DNA from 4 places in the Lysinibacillus fusiformis genome. Region 3 is predicted to be linked to each of the others. Evidence: riboswitches for the same ligand, from Rfam matches in the RefSeq annotation. Region 3 holds a riboswitch; each other region holds the start of a gene.

Region 1 (5,410 bases), 150 kb from region 3:
GTGTTTCAGTAGGCCCAGAAGAGAAGAAAATGGGGATTAAATCATCATCTACTCGTACATTAGTATTAGAAGATGCGGAAGTACCTGTAGAAAATCTATTAGGTGAAATTGGTCGTGGTCATGTCATTGCGTTCAATATTTTAAACATTGGTCGTTATAAACTTGGCGTGGGCACAATTGGTGGATCTAAACGTGCATTGGAGTTAGCTATTCAGTATACAAACCAACGTCAGCAATTTAAAACAAAGCTTTCTGATTTCAATCTGACAAAAGAGAAATTATCAACAATGGCTTCTCAATTGTATGCTTCAGAATCATTAAACTATCGTACTGTTGGTTTATTTGAAGATCGCTTAAGCCAATTAAGTCTAGAAGAGCAAAAGCAAGGAAAAGTGATTGCAGGTGCGATTGCTGAATATGCTATTGAATGCTCGATTGCCAAAGTATTCGGTTCAGAAACATTAGACTATATTGCAGATGAAGCAGTACAACTTCATGGCGGTTATGGCTTTATGGCTGAGTATGAGGTAGAGCGTATTTACCGTGATTCTCGTATTAATCGAATTTTTGAAGGCACAAACGAAATTAACCGCATGATAGTACCTGGTACATTTATGAAAAAGGCACTAAAAGGTGAGCTTCCTCTATTACAAGTTGCTCAAAGTTTACAGCAAGAGCTGCTCATGCTAATGCCAGAAGATATCGGTACAGAGCCGCTAGCGCAAGAAAAATATTTAGTGAAAAATGCGAAGAAGATTGCGGTATTAGCTGCAGGCTTAGCAGCACAACGCTTTGGCGCAAAACTTGATCAAGAGCAAGAAGTATTGGTGAACATTGCCAATATCGCTAACCAATTATTTGCGATGGAATCAGCTGTCTTACGTACAGAAAAGGCAATTGCTCGTGACGGCGCTGAAAAAGCTCATCAAAAATTGCTATACACACAAATCTTCTGCCAAGAAGCATTCGCAGAAATCGAAAAAGAAGCAAAAGATACAATTCTTGCTTCAGCAGATGGCGATGCAGCCCGTATGACATTATCTGCACTGCGTAAGCTAACGCGCAATAATCCATACAATTTAATTGCGAAGAAGCGTGAGGCTTCAGTTAAACTAATTGATGCTGAAAAATATATTGTTTAATAGCGCACACCTAGCCTAGCTATCTGCAAAAGATAGCTAGGTTTTTTATATGAGATGGATAGAAGTGCAAAATTGGTGGATAGAATCGTAAAAGAGACGGATAAAAATGTGAAACTGATGGATAAACTTACAAAAAAGAGTGAAGTTCACCATTGAAAACAACTATGATGGTATACTACAGAAAAAGACAGAAGAGGAGCATTGTAATGACGATTCAATTTTTCCATTATCCGAAATGTACAACATGTAAAAAGGCACAGAAGTGGTTAAATGAGCATGAGGTTTCCTATGAAGAGGTACATATCGCAGAGCAACCGCCAACTAAGGAAGAATTAACAGCTATTTGGCAAGCTAGTGGACAGCCTTTGAAGAAGTTTTTTAATACCTCTGGTATGAAATATCGTGAGCTGGGCTTAAAAGACAAGTTAGCGGAAATGACTGAGGATGAACAGCTTGAGCTACTTGCTTCCGACGGTATGTTAATTAAACGTCCCATCGTCACAGATGGAAAAAAAGTTACTTTAGGTTTTAAAGAAGCAGATTTTGAGCAAGCTTGGAAATAACGTATTTAACCTTGTATTTATAGGAGAAGTATGGCAAACTGAAAGTGAATATATTACATATTTATGGAGGGGTTTTTTGCATGAGCACACCTAAAGACTTACGATACTCTGAAGAACATGAATGGGTAAAAGTAGAAGATGGAAAAGTACGTATTGGTATTACTCACTTCGCACAATCTGAATTAGGAGATATCGTATTCGTTGAGCTTCCACAAGTTGGCGACGAAATCAAAACAGATGATCCATTCGGTAGCGTAGAATCAGTAAAAACTGTTTCTGAATTATACGCACCAATCTCAGGTACTGTAGTTGAAGTAAATGCAGATTTAGAAGATAGCCCAGAATTCGTTAATGAATCACCATATGAAAAAGCATGGATGATCGTTGTTGAGCCTGCTGATGCATCAGAAATTGAGAAACTAATGACAGCAGAGCAATACGAAGAAATGATCGCTGAATAAGACAAGCCATAATCAAAAAACGTCGGAAACTACCGGCGTTTTTTGTTATATAATGACTTATAAGTGGGATCTCTAAATGGAGGTGGCGTAATGTTCGAGGGAAAATGCTTGATAGTAGAAGGACGCTCAGATAAGCTACAAATTGAGCCTATTTTAAATGAGAATGTTACAATACTATGTACGAACGGCACAATTGGTGTGCATCAATTAGAAGAACTACTTGATCCCTACGAGGGCTGTGAGCTATTTACTTTTTTTGATGCAGATACTTCTGGTGATAAGCTACGTGCATTAATGGACAGACATTATCCAGAAGCTGAGCACCTTCGTACAATGCCAACGTACAAGGAAGTAGAGACAACACCAAGAAAAGTGTTAGCAATGATTTTACTGCGTGCACATTTCTCAATCCATAATGAATATATTTTGTAAGGTTGCGTGAGTAAATGGAAGAATGGTCAACAGAGCAGTGGGCAGCGGCCCAACAGTCGGGAGAGACAGCTGCATTTTATTTATATACACCAATGTGTGGAACGTGCGCAGTGGCATCCAAAATGATGTCCATTATTGAACAATTACTGCCACAGCTACAAATTGGCAAAGCGAATATCAATTTTTTGGAACACATAGCCTATGAGCATCAAATTGAAAGTGTTCCATGTCTACTCATCAGTGATGGCGAAAAAGTGACAGAAAAGATTTATGCTTTTCAATCCGTACCATTTTTATATGAATTGTTAAAAAAATCAATTGACTGAACTTTACTAGCGTGGTAAAGTATCAAATATATTACTAAAACATTAAATATATCGAACTCTTATGAAGAGTGGCGGAGGGAAGTGCCCTATGAAGCCCGGCAACCATCACAATGTGAAAAGGTGCCAAATCACCCAAAGATTTTTCTTTGAAAGATGAGAGAACGGTTTAACGTATAATACGTGACCCCTTCTACTTGTCTGTGAGTGAAGGGGTTTTCTATATGAGAAAAGGAGTATTCGCTATGATCCAGCTTCAAAATATTACAAAGAAATACAAAACAGCAAATGGCGAATTAACGGCAGTCAAAGACGTCAACCTTACCATCAATAAAGGTGAAATTTTTGGCATTATCGGCTATAGTGGCGCTGGTAAAAGTACCATGATTCGTTTATTAAACGGTTTAGAGAAACCGACAACAGGAACAGTAACGGTGAACAATCAAGAATTTTCATCGATAAAAGGGCAAAAGCTTCGAGCAGCTAGACAAAAGGTAAGTATGATTTTCCAGCATTTCAATTTACTTTGGTCGAGAACAGTGGCTGAAAATATTGCTTTCCCTTTAGAAATCGCTGGTTTTCCAAAGGCTCAACGTGAAGCACGTGTAAAGGAATTAATTGCACTTGTAGGCCTAGAAGGACGTGATAAGGCATATCCATCCCAGCTTTCCGGTGGACAAAAGCAACGTGTAGGGATTGCCCGTGCATTAGCGAATAATCCAGAAGTTTTACTATGTGATGAGGCGACATCGGCACTCGATCCTGAAACGACGGATGCCATTCTCGATTTACTCGTTGATATAAATGAACGCTTAGGCTTAACAATCGTCCTGATTACACATGAAATGCATGTCATCCGCAAAATTTGTCATCGTGTAGCGGTGATGGAGGCAGGCGAAATTGTGGAACGTGGTGAGGTATTACAAGTCTTCCAAGCACCACAAGCGGCCATTACCAAAAAGTTTGTATCTCAAATTACAGACACAAAGGAAACACAGGATACGGTGGCACAAATCAAAACAAACTATCCAACTGGACAACTTGTCAAACTGATTTTTGTTGGTGAAAAAACAGAACAGCCTGTTATCTCACATCTTGTGAAACAATTTGATGTAGAAGTAAGTATTGTTCATGGTAATATTTCACAAACAAAAAATGGTGCATACGGTACACTGATTGTGCAAATTGATGGCTCGAAGACAAACGTGGCTGAAGCCCTTCGTTATTTAAATACAGTCGAAGTACAAACGGAGGTGATTGCAAATGCTAACTAATCTCTTTCCGAATGTAGACTGGGAAAATATGTGGCAAGCTACGTATGAAACATTGTATATGACAGCTATTTCTACGGTTGTGACATTTATTCTTGGGTTAGCCATTGGTATCGTTCTATTTTTAACTAGCCCCAATCAGTTATGGGCAAATAAAATCGTTAGCTTTTTAACAGGATCACTCGTTAATATTTTCCGTTCCATTCCATTTATCGTATTAATTATTTTATTAATTCCATTTACGAAGTTTTTACTTGGTACAATTCGAGGAGCTAATGCGGCGTTACCAGCATTAATTATCGGTGCAGCACCATTTTATGCTCGTATGGTATTAATTGCGTTACGCGAAATTGATAAAGGTGTTATAGAAGCAGCCCGTTCAATGGGGGCAAAAACTTCTACAATTATTTGGAAAGTATTGATCCCTGAATCATTACCAGCTTTAATTTCTGGTATCACTGTAACGGCTGTTGCCCTTGTAGGTTATACTGCGATGGCTGGAATTATCGGTGCAGGTGGTCTTGGTAACCTAGCGTTCCTAGACGGCTTCCAACGAAATCGCCAAGATGTGACATTAATGGCAACTATTTTGATCTTAGTAGTCGTATTTATTATTCAATGGATTGGTGATTTATTTACTGAGAGAATTGATAAACGCTAGAAAGAAAATTGAGGTTATTCCGGTTCTTACCGCTAACATATTTTAAACAAATAAAAGGGAGTGTCATAAATGAAGAAGTTATTAGCAGGATTATTTTTATCAATACTTGTACTAGCATTAGCAGCTTGCGGTACAGATAAAAAAGAAGATGAAAAATCAGCATCTGGCGATCAAACAGATAGTAAAGAAAACGTAACATTAAAAGTAGGTGCTTCTAATACACCGCACGCAGTTATTTTAGAAAAAGCAAAACCGATTTTAGCTAAAGAAGGCGTCGACCTTGAAATTGAAACGTATACAGATTATGTTCTACCAAACCAAGATTTAGAGTCAAAAGAAATTGATGCAAACTATTTCCAGCACATTCCTTACTTAGAACTACAAATCAAAGACAATGGCTATGATTTTGTCAATGCTGGTGGTGTTCATATTGAACCAATCGGTATTTACTCAAAAAAATATAAAACGTTAGAAGACCTACCTGAGGGCGCAACAATTTTACTTTCTAACTCAGTATCTGACCATGGTCGTATGCTGTCATTATTAGAAGCTAAAGG
Region 2 (5,410 bases), 2.0 Mb from region 3:
TTAACGCGAACACAATGAATAATAAAAAGCCTTGAATAGCCGCATATTTTAATGTTTTACCATTTACTTTGATCATCCGTTTGTAAAAAATAAGTCCTGCTACGAAAAATGCGATGATACAACGCAATGCCACCACATTATAAACTGCCAATGTTTCTAGCCCCATGACCATAAAGGTATAAGAGAGCCCCCAAAACATTGTGACAATAACCATCAATACATTTGCTTTTCCTTGGATACTCATTATGTTCACCTACCATCTGTGTACTAAAACAGTTTTTATACTAAAAATTACTATATATCTTGTATTGTGATTAGTAAAACGAATGTTTATAATGAATAGGATTAAAAAAATTCATGTATATAGAGGGATTGCGGATGAGCTTAGTTAAATACGAGATTTTAACAAAGGTGGCAGAGGTGGCAAGCTTTACAAAAGCAGCTGATGCACTAGGGTTAACACAGTCTGCTGTGAGTCATGCCGTGTCAAGTTTAGAAAAAGAATTTGGTTTTGCTCTCATTCATCGAAGTCGTGTAGGTGTAACATTAACGAGTGAGGGACAAACGATGCTAAGGGCAATGCGTCAGGTTTTGGATGCGCAGGAATTATTACAACAGGAAGCAGCTCATATTCTTGGCGTGACACGTGGTAAGGTTCGAATTGGTGTAATTTCAAGTATTTCTTCGAATTGGATGCCAGAAATTGTTCGAATTATGGATAATCAATTTCCAGGAATACAGGTGGAGTTACGAGAGGGAGATTACTATGAAATTGAACAATGGCTTTTAAGTGGTGAAGTGGAAGTAGGGTTCTTGAATGGTCAAAAGTCAGAGCAATATCAATTTACTGAGTTACAACAAGACCCATTATTATGTATTGTTTCCGATAATAGTCCCTTATTTGATAAGACAGAAATTGATATCGTAGACCTAGAGGATATGCCATTTATTATGACTTCCTATAAAGGGACAAATGATGTCAAGGTGCTATTAGAGCAATATCATATAAAGCCGAATATTCGCTTTGAGCTTTCTGAGGAGGTAGGGATTCTTTCTATGATTTCACATCATTTAGGGATTAGTATTTTACCCCAATTGGTTATTCAAAATTTACCACCAACATTGAAAGCGATTCCATTAAAGCAAGGTGGCTACCGCACCATTGGGATTGCTATGAAACACCATGCTTCACCCGTTACAAAGAAATTTGCAGAGATTTTAAGCGCTTGGTTAAATGAACAAAACAGCTCCCTACGATAGTCGCTATTGAAGCATATCCTTACATTACGTTAAAATAGTATTTGTATATATTTCAGAAAATAGGTGAGTGTATGGGGACATTACAAGGCAAAACCGTACTCATTACAAGTGGGGGAACACTTGAAAAATGGGATCGTGTACGAGGGCATACGAATTTATCAAAAGGCACAATGGGCTGTTATTTAGCAGAGGCGGCGCTGGCTGCTGGCGCTAACGTAGTATATATGCATGGTTACTTTGCACAGCTCCCAGAAAACCACAACAAAATGACATTGATAAAATTTGAAGGCATAGAGGATTTAGGACAAAAGGTGTGTCATGCTGTCCAACAACAAGTCGATATCGTCATTATGGCTGCTGCTGGCTCTGATTGGGTCATTGACAAGGTGTATGATCAATCAGGTAATTTAATGGAGGAGGCGGGGAAAATGCCTTCCGACGAACCACCTATTATTCATTTTAAAAAGGCGCCAAAAGTGTTAGGACAAATCAAGGGCTGGCAACCAAAGGTAACATTAGTAGGCTTTAAGCTCGAAGCGACGGATGATGAGGAGTTCTTGCTAGCTCGCGCAAGACTGCGTATGGAAACAGCCAATGCTCAATTTATGGTAGCAAATAGCTCCCAGTCTTTATACGGAGGGGACGAGCCTCATTGGATCGTGCCTGCTGAAGGCCAACCAATCAAGGTGATGGGGAAGCAACAGACCGCACAAGCTTTAATGGCCTGTTTACAAGAACAATAAAATCAAGAACTGTGCAGAGGCTATATTTCTGTGCAGTTTTTTTCTTTGCTTCTGTGGTTAGATATATTGACATAGCATACAATACGGTAGGATTATGTGTGAATAGCCTATAAAATTCTTACATTTCATAGTATTCAACTAGGTTTTCTAATATTTTGTATTGACATTCCTATAGCAGAATTATAGAATTATTTTCAAGAAACGCAGTACTCTTATCAAGAGAGGTGGAGGGACTTGGCCCAATGAAGCCTCGGCAACCGAAAAACAGGTGCCAAATCCAACAGATGGTGTCTGAGAGATAGGAGGGGCTATCAATCAGTTTGATGCGTTGGCCTCTTTATGATCAATAAGGATAAAAAAGAAGGGGTGTATCGTATGGCTCAGTCGGTAAAAGTAGATGATAAGAAATTAGAGGCAATTGCGAAGGCGATTCAAAATCTTGAATTTGGTGAAGTGCATATTACGATTCAAGATGGTGTGATTGTGCAAATTAATAGGCTTGAAAAGCAGAGATTTCCGCAGAAAAAATAACAATGATTTCAGTAGAACTTATGTCAAACGGCCACCTATAAGCATGAAGGATTTCCTTTGCTTACAAGTGGCCCTTTTTTGTGTAAAAGCTAGCTATAAAAGCTTTTTGGTATAGAACCGATATGACGGCGATGATAAAGTAAAGGCTCTTTTTGAGCATTTGTAATGTCTACCACCTGCCCAATAAAAATGGTATGGTCGCCAGCATCAATTTGCTGAAACGTTTTACATTGTAAATTAGCTGCTGTATCATGTAAAATCGGTAGTTCAAAAGAGGAAGTTGACCACTGTGCTTGTGCAAAGCGATCAGGGATTTTACTTGCAAATAGTGTACATAAATGTTCTTGATCACTCGCTAAAATATTGACCGCAAAATTTGGCGCAGCCGTAAAATAAGGATGGAGCTGAGATTTTTTATCGAGTGACCACAAAATAAGGAGCGGGTCGATTGAAACAGATGCAAAGGAATTGACGGTTAAGCCAATAGGTTTTGTGTCATGACATGTCGTGACAACTGTTACGCCTGTAGGATAATTACCTAATGCTAATTTAAAAGCAGCTACTAAATCTGTCATTCAAATCACCTCTTTATGAAATTAGTGAACGGAGTTTGTAGGTAAACGAAACTTTTTTTCATATCCTACTAGTAACTCCTTTTCTTGAGTAAATTTTAAACCAATCAAACATACAGGTAAAGGTAATGGGGAAAGAAAGGGGAATGGCCATGACTTTATATTTTGATCATCTGGTTCATCAAGTGGAATCACCAGAAAATATAAAGGTTTTCTTCAATAAACGAAATGTCCATACAGTGAATGGTGGGCAGCACACGATGTGGGGGACTTATAATACGTTAAGCTACTTTGGCTTAAGCTATATTGAACAAATTGCTATCTATGATCGTGATTTATTTGAGCAAGCGGCACAATACCCATATTCCCTACATTATACGTTTAAACGTGATCAAGAGCGCCAGGGATTTTCTCGAATTGCCCTGCGCACAAAAAATATTGAGGAAGAGGGTCGGCGCTTGCGAGCATTGGGCTATGAAGTATATGGGCCAGATGCATGTAGCCGAACAAGACCAGATGGCACTGTTGTAGAATGGAAGCTACTGCATTTTGGCGAGCCAGATCTTCCAATCGATTTTCCATTTTTGATTGAATGGGCGGAGGAAGATGAAGAGCGTTTGGCTCAACTAAAGGCAAGTGGTGCCATTGATGTAAAACAGGCTATAACGATGGAATCCATCCAATTCTATGTCAAGGACATGCAGGCAACCGTCCAGCTGTGGCAAGAGGCGTTGCAGCTACCAGAGCCTGTGCAATATGAGCAGTATATGTCACTACAGCTACCGAATATGCGTTTAGATTTCTATAAGGAAGAGAGCGCAGTAGCCATGACACTCGGTCATGTCAAAGAAGGACCATTTGGCGTGACATTAAAAGATCCAAAACGTACAAAGGAAACGTTAGTTTGCCCAGGCGCTTTTTATTGGATAAATCGATAATGAGAAAAATCCACTTCATCAGAGAAGTGGATTTTTACATGTTGCTGAACTAGAAGAAAAAGACTTTTTCATAAGGCGAGAGGTTGATTTCCGTTCCGCTAGCGTCCTTTCCAGGGGGCGTCCGAGGAGCCGCTTCACTCACTTACGTTCGCTCCAGGGTCTCCTCTGTGACGCTAAATCCCCTAGGAGTGACGCTGGCTCCACTCCAATCAACTTGCTACAAAAGTTGACTTTATTAATCTTTTATCATTTCCATAGTGTAAAGTAATTAGTCACGACAACCACTAATAAGTGAAAACCCTTCATTTGTATTTGTAAATACCTTTACTAAAACGATAACCCTTTTGTGGATTAGAGTGGAAGGCTTTTTGATTAGTAAAACCGGCGAAACCCTACACGGAGAGTCAGCGTCAAGCAAGTAGCCTGCAACGGAATTCTATCTTCACCTTTCTATTTGATAGAAAAATCCACTTCAACAGAGAAGTGGATTTTCGTTGCCTATTATTATTCTATCGTCATTTTTTTCGGTGATTCTGTACCTGTATACCAATCCAATTCAATTTCAAATGAATACTTGTCGCCCTTTTTTGTATAGGAGTATTCGATTTTGAGCTGCTCACTAGGGCTAACAACAGTTGGCTCTGTGCCTTGAACAAAAGTGAATTCACCATTTTCTTTAAGCTTTTTTGCGATTGTTTCCAGTGTTGCGGCAAATTCTGCTACACTTTGTCGTTCTTTATGCTTCAAAATAACTTCTGTCATTGGTTTATTTTGTTTTTGCATCAAAATCCCTCCTTACGTATTGTTACTTCTATTATAACATGGAAGGGTCACTAAGCTTTTTTAACAACACAAAAAGCGGATGAAGGAAACGATCCTTTTCCTAATCCGCTGCTAATCTGGAACTACACGGATAGCCCCATTCTGCTTATCGTTTTACAACATTTGATGCTTGGGGTCCACGATTGCCTTCCACAACATCAAATGAAACCTTTTGACCTTCTTCAAGTGTACGGAAGCCTTCCTCCTGGATGCCCGTAAAATGAACAAATACATCTTCGCCATCATCACATTCAATAAAGCCATAACCCTTTTCATTATTGAACCACTTTACGATCCCCTGTTGCATAAGCATTCGCCTCCAATGCGCTTGAATGTAAAATAAAGTTAACTAAGTCGTGCTATATTGAGAAAATGTGAAAAAATTGCATTTTCTCTTAGAACATACAGGAATTGAACAAAGTTGTCAATCGATTGTCGAAATGCTCGTATATCTGGCTTTCTTTTTTTTCACAATTAAGACTATAATGGAAATGAACAACATAGAAAGTAGGATGCCAAATGACAACGAAAAATCAACCATTAT
Region 3 (5,410 bases):
TTCGTGGTGATGTTTCCCCAACGATTATTGGTAAACGTGTCAGTATCCAGGATCTTTGCTGCTTACACCAAAGCCCAAAATATCCACTCATTATTGAAGATGAGGTAACAGTTGGACACCAAGTCACTTTACATAGTTGTACAATTCGCAAAAATGCCTTAATTGGTATGGGTTCCATTATTTTAGACGGAGCTGAGATTGGAGAAGGTGCATTTATTGGAGCAGGAAGCCTAGTACCTCCTGGTAAAGTCATTCCTCCGAATAGTTTAGCATTAGGTCGTCCAGCAAAAGTTGTCCGTGAATTAAATGCAGAAGATAAAGAGGATATGGAACGCATCGTACGAGAATACGCAGAAAAAGGTCAATACTATAAATCGCTTCAGAAATAACTAACATACACAAAAAATCAATACTAACGAAAAAATCCCTCGCGTTTCCGTGTAACGAATTTGTTCACGAATCCTAGCGAGGCATTTTTTGTAAAAAAACAAAAGGGGCAATGTTGCCCCTTTTCTTATTAATACATTAGAATAATTTTCTAACGACTTCATTACTTTAGTTCAATAGTTTATAAACGTGCTTTTTCTCGTAGTGCATCTGCTTTATCAATTTGTTCCCATGGTACATTTAAATCTGTACGACCAAAATGTCCATACGCAGCCGTTTGTTTATAAATTGGACGACGTAAATCAAGCATTTTAATGATACCTGCTGGGCGTAAATCGAATAGCTCGCGTACCCATTCTACGATCTCACTTTCTTTCGCTTTACCTGTACCAAATGTATCTACCGCAATAGAAACAGGTTGAGCTACGCCAATTGCATAGGCAAGTTGTACTTCAGCACGTTCTGCTAAGCCCGCTGCTACGATATTTTTCGCTACATAACGTGCCGCATATGCAGCTGAACGGTCTACCTTTGTTGCATCCTTACCAGAGAATGCACCACCACCGTGACGTGCATAACCACCGTATGTATCAACAATGATTTTACGTCCTGTTAAACCAGCATCTCCTTTTGGCCCACCGATTACGAAACGGCCAGTTGGGTTGATGAAGTATTTCGTGTTAGCATCTAATAATTCACTTGGCACGACTGGAGCAATAACAAATTCTTTTAAATCCGCTTGAATTTGTTCGAGTGTTGCTTCTTCATCATGCTGTGTTGAAATAACAATTGTATCCACGCGAACGGGTACATTATTGTCATCATATTCAATCGTTACTTGCGTTTTCCCATCAGGACGTAAATAGGCAAGTTCACCTGATTTACGTACTTCTGTTAAACGGCGTGCTAATTTGTGTGCTAAGCTAATTGGTAATGGCATTAGCTCTGGTGTTTCATTACATGCATAGCCAAACATTAAGCCTTGGTCACCAGCACCTATTGCTTCAATATCCGCATCTGTCATAGAGCCTTCACGTGCCTCTAATGCTTGATCAACACCTTGTGCAATATCAGGTGATTGTTCACCAATCGCCACAAGCACCGCTAAGTTTTCAGCATCAAAGCCATATTTACCTCGTGTGTAGCCTATTTCTGCCACAGTGTCACGAACAATACCTTTAATATCTACGTAAGTAGAGGTAGTAATTTCTCCTGCTACTAATACTAACCCTGTTGTTACAGTTGTTTCACACGCTACACGTGCATTTGGATCTTCTGCTAAAATAGCATCTAAAATGGCATCCGAGATTTGGTCACAAATCTTATCTGGATGTCCTTCTGTTACACTCTCTGATGTAAACAGTCGACGGTTTGTCATTTGGTTTTCCTCCTAAATACTCTTACAATAAGTAGTTGTGTATGAATACGGTACTCATTACCCATGTCAAGTCCGCTCCTAAGGATTGAACTCTCAAGCCGTTACTGCTGCTTTTAACACGAGGATTTCGAAAGATCCGTCATTATAATAAGGAAAGAACTACATATACTTACCTTTACATTGATTTTTAACAATAAAAAAATCCTTTTCTCACGTTACTTTACATGAGGAAAGGAATAATGACTGCGTAACCTTTCACTCTTATCGTTCAAGGGATGTTCCCTTGCATCAGGTTGGCACCAACGCATGTCGTGAAATAGTTCATGCAGGTTGCCGGGTTTCACAGGGCCTGACCCTCCACCAGCTCGGGATAAGAGTATCCGTTCAATCTCATGTTACTGAAAAGGTCGAACGTTGTCAAATATTTTCTTATGTATTACTGTATAAAAAGGAAAGAACAGATTAAACAAAAACTTTTCATACTTGGATGATGATGTAAATAGAAGCAAATTAATCCCTACAACATACCTAGCTACTTGTGGTAACATATGTGTGGCTCAATTTTCGCGCCTAATTACTGTAGGATTGATGGTATTCTACTCGAAAAACATTATTTTTTGTCAGTTTATTGAAAAGTGATAAAAACTCTAAAATAATTTCTTAATTAGTATAGATTATTTAAGCAATTGTGTTATACTATTTTTGAAATTAAGAAAAAATCCCTCTAAATCAAGGGAATACTATAAAAAAGGATGGTATTTAATCGATGAATTCAGTAGAAATTGCAAACGAACTGAAGGAATTATTAAACGGCGGTAACATTAATGTTCAACTTTCAGTACCACAATTAGCAGAAAAAGCTACCTCTCGTGGTGAAGCAATGTTAACAGTAGATGGCGCAGTTCGTGCAGAAACTGGCAAATACACTGGTCGTTCACCTAAAGATAAATATACGGTAGAAGAAGAAAGCACAAAAGATCAAATTGACTGGGGTAAAGTCAACCAACCAATCTCCTCTGAAGTGTTCGATAACCTATACGTAAAAGTAATAAAATATTTAAAAGAACGTGACGAGTTATTCGTATTCAAAGGCTTTGCAGGTGCTGACAAAGATTCACAATTAAGCATTCAAGTCATTAATGAATACGCTTGGCACAATCTTTTTGCTCATCAATTATTTATCCGTCCAACAGCAGATGAATTAGCTTCTCATGTTGCCGACTTCACTGTCATCTCAGCTCCTAACTTTAAAGCAGATCCTGCGGTTGATGGTACTGCTTCTGAAACATTCATCATCGTATCACTTGAAAAGAAAATTATCTTAATTGGTGGTACTGAATATGCTGGTGAAATGAAAAAATCTATCTTCGGTATCATGAACTACTTATTACCACAACAAGGTATTCTTTCAATGCACTGCTCAGCAAACGTTGGTGAAGCTGGCGATGTGGCATTATTCTTCGGTCTATCTGGTACTGGTAAAACGACATTATCAGCTGATCCAGATCGTAAGCTAATCGGTGACGATGAACACGGTTGGTCTGCTAATGGTGTGTTCAACATTGAGGGTGGTTGCTATGCAAAAACAATCAACCTTTCTGCTGAAAAAGAACCAGAAATCTACAATGCAATCCGCTTCGGCTCTGTTTTAGAAAACGTAGCTGTTGATCCAGAAACTCGTATTTGTGACTATGATGATGGTTCACTAACAGAAAATACACGTGTAGCTTATCCAATCCAATACATCGAAAATATTGTTGATCCTTCTGTTGCAGGTCATCCAAAAACAATCATCTTCCTAACAGCTGATGCATTTGGCGTGTTACCTCCAATCAGTAAATTAACAAAAGAGCAAGCAATGTATCACTTCCTAAGTGGTTTCACTTCTAAACTTGCTGGAACTGAACGTGGTGTTACTGAGCCAGAACCAGTATTCTCTACTTGCTTCGGTTCACCATTCCTTCCACTTCCTGCAACAGTATACGCAGAAATGTTAGGACAAAAAATTGACGAGCACGGCGCACAAGTATTCCTAGTGAACACTGGTTGGACTGGTGGCGAATATGGTACAGGTAGCCGTATGAAACTTTCTTACACACGTACAATGGTACGTGCAGCAATCGATGGTAAATTAGCAGGTGTTGAAACGACACAAGATGCTGTGTTTGGTTTACACATTCCAACAGCGGTTGAAGGTGTACCTTCAGAAGTGTTAAACCCTCGTGAAGCTTGGGCAGATAAAGCTGCATATGATGCAAAAGCTGCTGAGCTTGCAGGCTTATTCAACGAAAACTTCAAGAAATTCTCAAACGTTTCTGAAGCCATCACTACACTTGGTGGCCCATTAAAATAACGACTAAATAAAAAACAAAGGGAACAAATTATTCGTTCCCTTTGTCTTTTTGTTTTCTTCTATGCTTTATTGTTGTTTCATCCACTTGCAAAGAGCACGAACAGTTTCACGATTTTTTGCTGGTGGATATTGATGTGCGTAGTTAAGATCATACCACGTTTCGAATGATTTATTTGCATCCTCTAAAAAAAATGCCAACTGTCTGGCATGTTCTATATCCACATTTTCATCACGATAGCCATGAATGATCAGTACAGGGGCTGTTATCTGCTCTATCTCAAATAGTGGCGTTCGCGCATCATACGCTTCTGGGACACGATTCGGTGTTCCTCCAATAATGCGCTTCATCATCCTTCGCATATCTGTGCGTTCCCAATAAGTGGCCGTTGCATCCGAAACACCTGCCCATGTCACAACAGAAGTAATATCTTTTCTTAAAATGGCTGTCCAAAGAGCCATAATTCCCCCACGAGAAAAGCCAAAAACATGGATATTGTCATTACAGTATTGCTTGAGTACATCTACGGCATAGACAGCATCATAACGATCTGCCCCTGCAAACTCGTCTCGACCCTCTCCACCACGATTTCCACGATAGTATGGGGCAAAGACGATAAAGCCCTGCGCCGCAAATTGGGCAATACGAGAGGGTCTTACCATTCCAATGCTTTGCATGCCACCTCTTAAATATAAAAAGCCATCATATGTACCTTCTGTCTTTGGTTCCGCTAATAATCCTTTTATACGTAAGCCCTGTGATAGATAGGTTATTTCTGTTAGTCGTATGGCTGGATTGGGTGAGGGATAGGCACGTTTTTCCACAATTTCACCATTGTATGTCACGGTCTTTCAACTCCTCCAGCATTTTCTTCATCCCCTCATCCTTCATATGAAAACTCAAGTTAGGATGCTGGGTAAATTCTTCATCTGTTAACCAAAGCATGCCTGACGTTTCTAAATCAAATTCTATGTCCTCTTGCACTAAAAATTGTGCAGTGAAAACGGTTTTACAAAAAACGATTTCATCATGCACTGCATACTCTGCGAACCATTGAAGATTTTTCACATGAACACCCGTTTCTTCAAAAACTTCTCGAATCGCCGCCTCCTCTAATGTTTCGCCCTCTTCTAATTTCCCCCCTGGTACTTCTACACCACGTCGTTTATGAACCGTACATAACCATTTATTTTCATGCTTTAAAAGGACAAGGACGTGTTTAGGTTCTACTTTAAATTCGCCTCTTGTAAAACTCAAATCTACTTGTAGGCCATGTAAATCTGTAAATGTTAAC
Region 4 (5,410 bases), 840 kb from region 3:
AGCCAAGCAATTTTTAGAGCGAAATTCGCCATTAAAAGAGCTTCCTCCATTGATGCACGGGATACTAAATAGGCGAGCTTAAAACTGATAATGGCATCATCAATTGTACGTTCCTGACAGATATCCATAGGTTTCTGGAGCTCTTTAATGTATAGTTCATCAATGAGTAGCATGAAAGGTCCATATGTCCGTGTCATAGATTTATGATAGGCATAGCCACAATGTGGACACACGGCAACTTCATACAGCAAAGGGTTTAGGCCATCATAAACAGGCATGAAATCCGTTTGTTCTTCGATAATTTTATATCGATTAGGGCGAACTTTATATGTTGTAAACTGCTTTTTGCAAAATTTACAATCTACACTACTTTCATAGTAGTAAATGTTAAATGCCATAAGAATCAACTCCTTTGCGTGCTCTAGAATTTTATTTCTTTTGTTCTATTTATACGTAAGAATTTATCGTTCAATGTATTTAAGTGATTATCTTTTATTTTAACAATTTTGAGTTCTTTGGTATACTCCTTTAGAATTATTAAAATAAAAATATTCATGGATTTATTAGTTAAATATTATTATAAATACGCTTGTAATAGTTTTTATCGGTGTTGCGAATGGAAGTTATATAGTTTGCTGAAAGTTTGTCAAAATACTTTCACATATTTCATGGAAAAGAAATAATAAACTTGATTCTTGTGGTTCTAAATTACTATTTATGTAGGGGGACTCAAAATGAAATATAACATCGTGTTTTTTGATGTAGACGGCACATTAATTAATTACGAGGATGGCTGTGTGGAAGAAAGTACAAAACAGGCTATTCAGCTATTGCAAGACAAGGGAATCCATCTTGTAGCGGCTACCGGAAGACCCTTATCCATGTGCTCTGAGTTACAAGAGCTGGGGATTGAAACCTTTATTACAGCAAATGGAGCCTATGTGAAACATAAGGATCTTGTCATACATAAAACACCCATTGCTAAAGATATTGTCCAAAATGTACAGGCTTTTGCGCAGGAACAACAGCATAGCCTAACATTTTTTACAGAGCAACTGTCCATGAATAGCATACAAAGTCCAGTAGCTTTAAGAGCGATGCAAGAAACTTTATCTTTACGGGATTTTCCACTTGTAAATGAAACAATTGTAGATGAAGAGGTTTTTCTCATGTGTCTGTATGCAGATGAGCTGGCTGAAAAAAGATATGCTAGCCAATTTTCGAATATATTTTTGCAGCGATGGCATCCTTATATTGTGAATGTATTACAGCAGGATGTTTCGAAGTCATTAGCTATTAAAGCGGTACTGGATTATTTTAATATTAGCCCTGAGAATGCCATTGCCTTTGGCGATGGGGATAATGATATTGACATGTTAGAGTATGTAGGGTTAGGGATTGCCATGGGAAATGGTAGCACAGCTCTAAAAAGTGCTGCCAATTTTGTTACAAAGAAATCTACTGATGGCGGTGTCAATTTTGCTTTACGTCAACTTCAAGTCATTTAGAGTGCTGAGGTTAGACTGTCATGAAACTTATATAGCAGGTCGATTTTAATAAATTTTAGGTGGGATGATTTATGGCACAACACGTGCAGTCTCTAATTGAACATTACGGATACTTTGGGATTATCGTGATTCTAATTGGAGGCATTGTTGGGTTGCCACTTCCTGATGAGGTCTTTTTAACTTATGTAGGCTATAGTGTTTACCGAGAAAGTCTTGAACACATTCCTGCCTTAGTCAGTGCACTGATTGGTGCAGTTGGAGGCATTACTTTAAGCTACTATATCGGTTATCGTTTTGGCTTACCGTTATTGCAGAAATATGGCCCTAAAATTCATATTACAGAGCAAAAAATTGATTTTACGAAAAAGATGTTTACAAAAATTGGACCTACCTTATTATTAATTGGCTATTTTATTCCTGGGGTACGTCATTTGACAGCATATATTGCAGCTATTAATAATTATCCTTATAGGAAGTTTGCGCTTTTTGCCTATACAGGTGCATTTATTTGGACGTTCACATTTATATCATTAGGAAAGATGCTTGGGGAGAAATGGCGATTTGTTGGATACTATTTAACCCATTATAGTATCTATCTCATCCTATTGTTTATTCTAGGAATGCTTATTGCTTACTTTTTATTCAAAAAAAGAAATGGACAAAAATAAAAGTCGGTATACGCTATACCGACTTTTATGTTATGGCAAAATAGCAAATGAGCGCACAGGGAAGCCTGATGCTTTTTCTGGCTTAGGTACGATATTGAAGATGATGGCGCCCTTCGCAGGTAGCTTGTCCAAATTAGTCATTAACTCAATTTGATAGGTGTCTTGTTCAAGCACGAAATATTCGCCATCTAGCTTGCTATTTTTACGAAAATCAGCGGCAGAGTCCGTATCGAATGTTTCATGACCAATTGCGCTTACCTTGCGTTCTTTTAGTAAAAACTGTAAAGCCTCTAAACCCCAGCCAGGGATGTGGTTATGTCCATCTGCATCCTTATTACTGAATGCCTCCTTATCTGGCCAGCGCTTACTCCAATCTGTACGTAATGCTACAAATGTTCCTGCTTCAATTTCTCCATGCTGGGCTTCAAAATCACGAATATCTTCAACACTTAATGAAAAGTCATGGTTGCTAGCAGCCTCTTGTGATTTATCAATGACGACAAGGGGAAGAACGAGTTCTTTTAGTTCTAATTCTTCTAAGTACCGAGTGTCTCGCACAAAATGAATAGGTGGATCGATATGTGTGCCATATTGACCAGGGAACGTAAATTGTTGGGCAAAAAAACCATCCTCATGAGAAAATAATGTTTCAAATTTAGCGTCCTCAAACATAAAAAAATGTGGTGAATTAGGGCCGAATGTATGTGTTAAATCAACCCACTGTTTTGATTTTAATAATTGCAATGCTTGTAAAAGTTCATTAGACATTGATATCCCTGCTTTCTGTTAAAATTAGTGGTAAATAAAAAGGAGTCCCCTTATAGAAGAGGACTCCTGCAAAAACAACGGTAGTTCTTCTTCTCATCTTCAAGGCGGATCATTTTGCCAATTGGAGTTAGCACCATACTGTTGAGCTGGTTGCTGAGACTTCATCGGGCCAATCCCTCCGTCTCTCTTGATAAGAAAAGTGATATAAGAATTTTCAGAAATAACAATACAAATACTTTAGCATAGTTTTTTATAGTTTACAAGTTCACTAGGGATACAAGGTTAAAGTTTTTTCACCAATTTAAGTTTAAGGTTACTCCACAACAATCATGATCAATAAGACGTATTCTAAAACTGTCTGGTGTATAGTTTGCTTCAAATTTCATCGTGATGCCTGTTGATGTGATTAGTCTATCAACCTCTGTTTTATTTGAAAGCTGTGCAGCATTCATTAGATCATGTGCAAATTGTTGGGAGCTATCAATTTTATCCGTAAGTAATTGAGCTTGCTGCATCATCGCCTTTATCCGTGTAGCTGAAATTTTCAATTTATGTGTGTCGACAGGTGGAAAGGGATTAGTGGTCGGCATTGCTAAATGTTGAGGAATAGGTCTTACGGCAAGCTGATGGACGGATGGCGACGTTGGATAATGATAGGGATGAACAAAGTACGGATAAGGATTGTAATACAATGTAATTCCTCCTATCCTATAGCTGATATCTTATCTTATGTAGCCAAATGGCTTTCGGTGTTACTTTCAGTATCAAGTTTGTCCTAAAACATTGAAAAAGGAAGCTATAGTGGGCTTCCTTTTTGTTTAGCCTAGGATATTCAAGACATCATCAATTTTTTTACTATGTGATAAAATGCCATAATTCATCCATGTTAAAAAGTCTACTTCATAGACACATTTACTTTTAACTGCGGCTAGGTTTTTCCAAGTGGGCGTTTTTAAAATAGCACGTTCCTCATTTTCATAAATAGAATGTTGTTTATCAAATGTAATAAACAAGTGATCTGCGTCTAATTGCAGCAATTGATCAAACGTCAGTTGTGCTTTACGTTGATTGTGCGGAATACTCCATACTAGTGGATGTGGCATTAAACCTAAGTCACGATATAAAATGGGCCCCGTATAGCCACATTCAGGACCAGCGTATAGGGTAATGCCAATGGCTGAAATACGGAGAAATGCCACACTTTGCCCATAAACGGATTTGCTAAGAATTCCCTTTGCTTGCTGTACCTTATCCTCATATTGTAGGATCACGTCTTGCATCAAGGGAGTTTTTCCTGTTAAATCAGCAATTTTAAATAAAGTAGATTGCCAGTTCTCACCAGGATGTGAGATATGGCAGACAGGGGCTACTTCACTTAAATGATGAAAGGATTCCCAACGCTCTACACCAGAATCTAGCATAATTAGAGTTGGTTTATAGTGAAGAAGTTGATCCATTTCTCTATTTTGTACATCAATATCTGGCACTTCTTGGAGACCTAAATAGTCTTGTTTTCCCCATTTTGAATGACTGAATTGAGCAATTGGCGTAATCCCAAGGGCGACAAAGAAATCTTCTAAAAATGGTGCAAATACACGTAGATTGCTGCTTTGATTTCTTCGATATTGCCCTGGAGAGATGCCGACCTGTTCTTTAAAACGACGATTGAAATAATACTCATTATTAAATCCGACAGACTGACTAATTTCAAATACTCGATCATTTGTCGTCATTAATAATTGCTTAGCTTTTTCAAGACGAATGTTATTTAAATAGTGAAGAGGGATTTGCCCCGTAATCTCTTTGAAAATGCGCGTATAATTCCATCTTGGTACATCGGCTAATTCGGCCAACTGCTCAACCGTCCACTCTTTTTCAAAATGTTTATGCAAGTGGTTAATGGACTGCTCAACAGATTGGCGATCATTTTTTTGCACCTGCTTGGGTATAGCTTGATGTAAGAGCAATAACATCAGCTCTTGAAAGTGCACATGCTGCTCAAAAATCGTGTGCTCATCCTCCGCTAGGCGGTTTTGATAAATGGCCTCTAGCAGTCTGTGACATTGCGAAACGGGGAGGAGACGTTGCTCTTTAACACGCGTAAAATGGTTAGAAATAGTCTGATTATCACTGAGATGGACAATGTTGAATTGTAATTGATAAAAACATAGGTGCTTGCTTTGGATGTAAATATTAACCGTGTTATTGGGCGGTATCAATATGCACTTTTCTTCACTAAGATGTATAGTGTTATGATCTATTTCTAGCTTTCCACTGCCACTCATTACGATGAAAAGTGTATAGAAATCACTACTAATCAACTGCGTGTTTGATGATTGAATTGCATAAGAGATATTTTGTAACGTATAAACATGTGTTAAGTTACCCATTGGTGATTCACCCCTTTATGTTGAATTTGAAGAAAAACACAAAGAAAGCCCTCTTAAGAGCTTTCTTTTGAACATT

The links. A riboswitch is a leader RNA that binds a small molecule or an ion and turns the genes downstream of it on or off. The one in region 3 is predicted to bind S-adenosylmethionine.
Region 1: linked by a shared signal. The riboswitch ahead of JTI58_RS03705 (methionine ABC transporter ATP-binding protein) and the one ahead of metK (methionine adenosyltransferase) in region 3 are both predicted to bind S-adenosylmethionine.
Region 2: linked by a shared signal. The riboswitch ahead of JTI58_RS17565 (YezD family protein) and the one ahead of metK (methionine adenosyltransferase) in region 3 are both predicted to bind S-adenosylmethionine.
Region 4: linked by a shared signal. The riboswitch ahead of JTI58_RS07095 (cyclase family protein) and the one ahead of metK (methionine adenosyltransferase) in region 3 are both predicted to bind S-adenosylmethionine.

The regions. Positions count from the first base shown of each region.
Region 1 is NZ_CP070490.1:729,589-734,998, reverse strand. Features, by position in the region: gene JTI58_RS03730 (acyl-CoA dehydrogenase FadE) at 1-1,142, shown strand, start outside; gene JTI58_RS03725 (arsenate reductase family protein) at 1,349-1,705, shown strand; gene gcvH (glycine cleavage system protein GcvH) at 1,786-2,166, shown strand; gene JTI58_RS03715 (toprim domain-containing protein) at 2,257-2,598, shown strand; gene JTI58_RS03710 (thioredoxin family protein) at 2,613-2,924, shown strand; SAM riboswitch class I at 2,981-3,084, shown strand; gene JTI58_RS03705 (methionine ABC transporter ATP-binding protein) at 3,167-4,195, shown strand; gene JTI58_RS03700 (methionine ABC transporter permease) at 4,185-4,853, shown strand; gene JTI58_RS03695 (MetQ/NlpA family ABC transporter substrate-binding protein) at 4,923-5,410, shown strand, end outside.
Region 2 is NZ_CP070490.1:3,621,265-3,626,674, forward strand. Features, by position in the region: gene JTI58_RS17550 (DMT family transporter) at 1-244, opposite strand, end outside; gene JTI58_RS17555 (LysR family transcriptional regulator) at 379-1,260, shown strand; gene JTI58_RS17560 (phosphopantothenoylcysteine decarboxylase domain-containing protein) at 1,332-2,003, shown strand; SAM riboswitch class I at 2,213-2,308, shown strand; gene JTI58_RS17565 (YezD family protein) at 2,379-2,534, shown strand; gene JTI58_RS17570 (flavin reductase family protein) at 2,624-3,109, opposite strand; gene JTI58_RS17575 (VOC family protein) at 3,259-4,044, shown strand; gene JTI58_RS17580 (amphi-Trp domain-containing protein) at 4,549-4,827, opposite strand; gene JTI58_RS17585 (cold-shock protein) at 4,973-5,173, opposite strand; gene JTI58_RS17590 (formate--tetrahydrofolate ligase) at 5,386-5,410, shown strand, end outside.
Region 3 is NZ_CP070490.1:578,773-584,182, forward strand. Features, by position in the region: gene JTI58_RS02780 (gamma carbonic anhydrase) at 1-389, shown strand, start outside; gene metK (methionine adenosyltransferase) at 569-1,765, opposite strand; SAM riboswitch class I at 2,024-2,142, opposite strand; gene pckA (phosphoenolpyruvate carboxykinase (ATP)) at 2,532-4,118, shown strand; gene JTI58_RS02795 (alpha/beta hydrolase family protein) at 4,185-4,961, opposite strand; gene JTI58_RS02800 (NUDIX domain-containing protein) at 4,945-5,410, opposite strand, start outside.
Region 4 is NZ_CP070490.1:1,422,541-1,427,950, reverse strand. Features, by position in the region: gene JTI58_RS07110 (DUF2225 domain-containing protein) at 1-398, opposite strand, end outside; gene JTI58_RS07105 (Cof-type HAD-IIB family hydrolase) at 735-1,508, shown strand; gene JTI58_RS07100 (DedA family protein) at 1,580-2,176, shown strand; gene JTI58_RS07095 (cyclase family protein) at 2,207-2,944, opposite strand; SAM riboswitch class I at 3,035-3,141, opposite strand; gene JTI58_RS07090 (YuzC family spore coat inner layer protein) at 3,238-3,636, opposite strand; gene JTI58_RS07085 (helix-turn-helix domain-containing protein) at 3,763-5,334, opposite strand; gene JTI58_RS07080 (ABC transporter substrate-binding protein) at 5,409-5,410, opposite strand, start outside.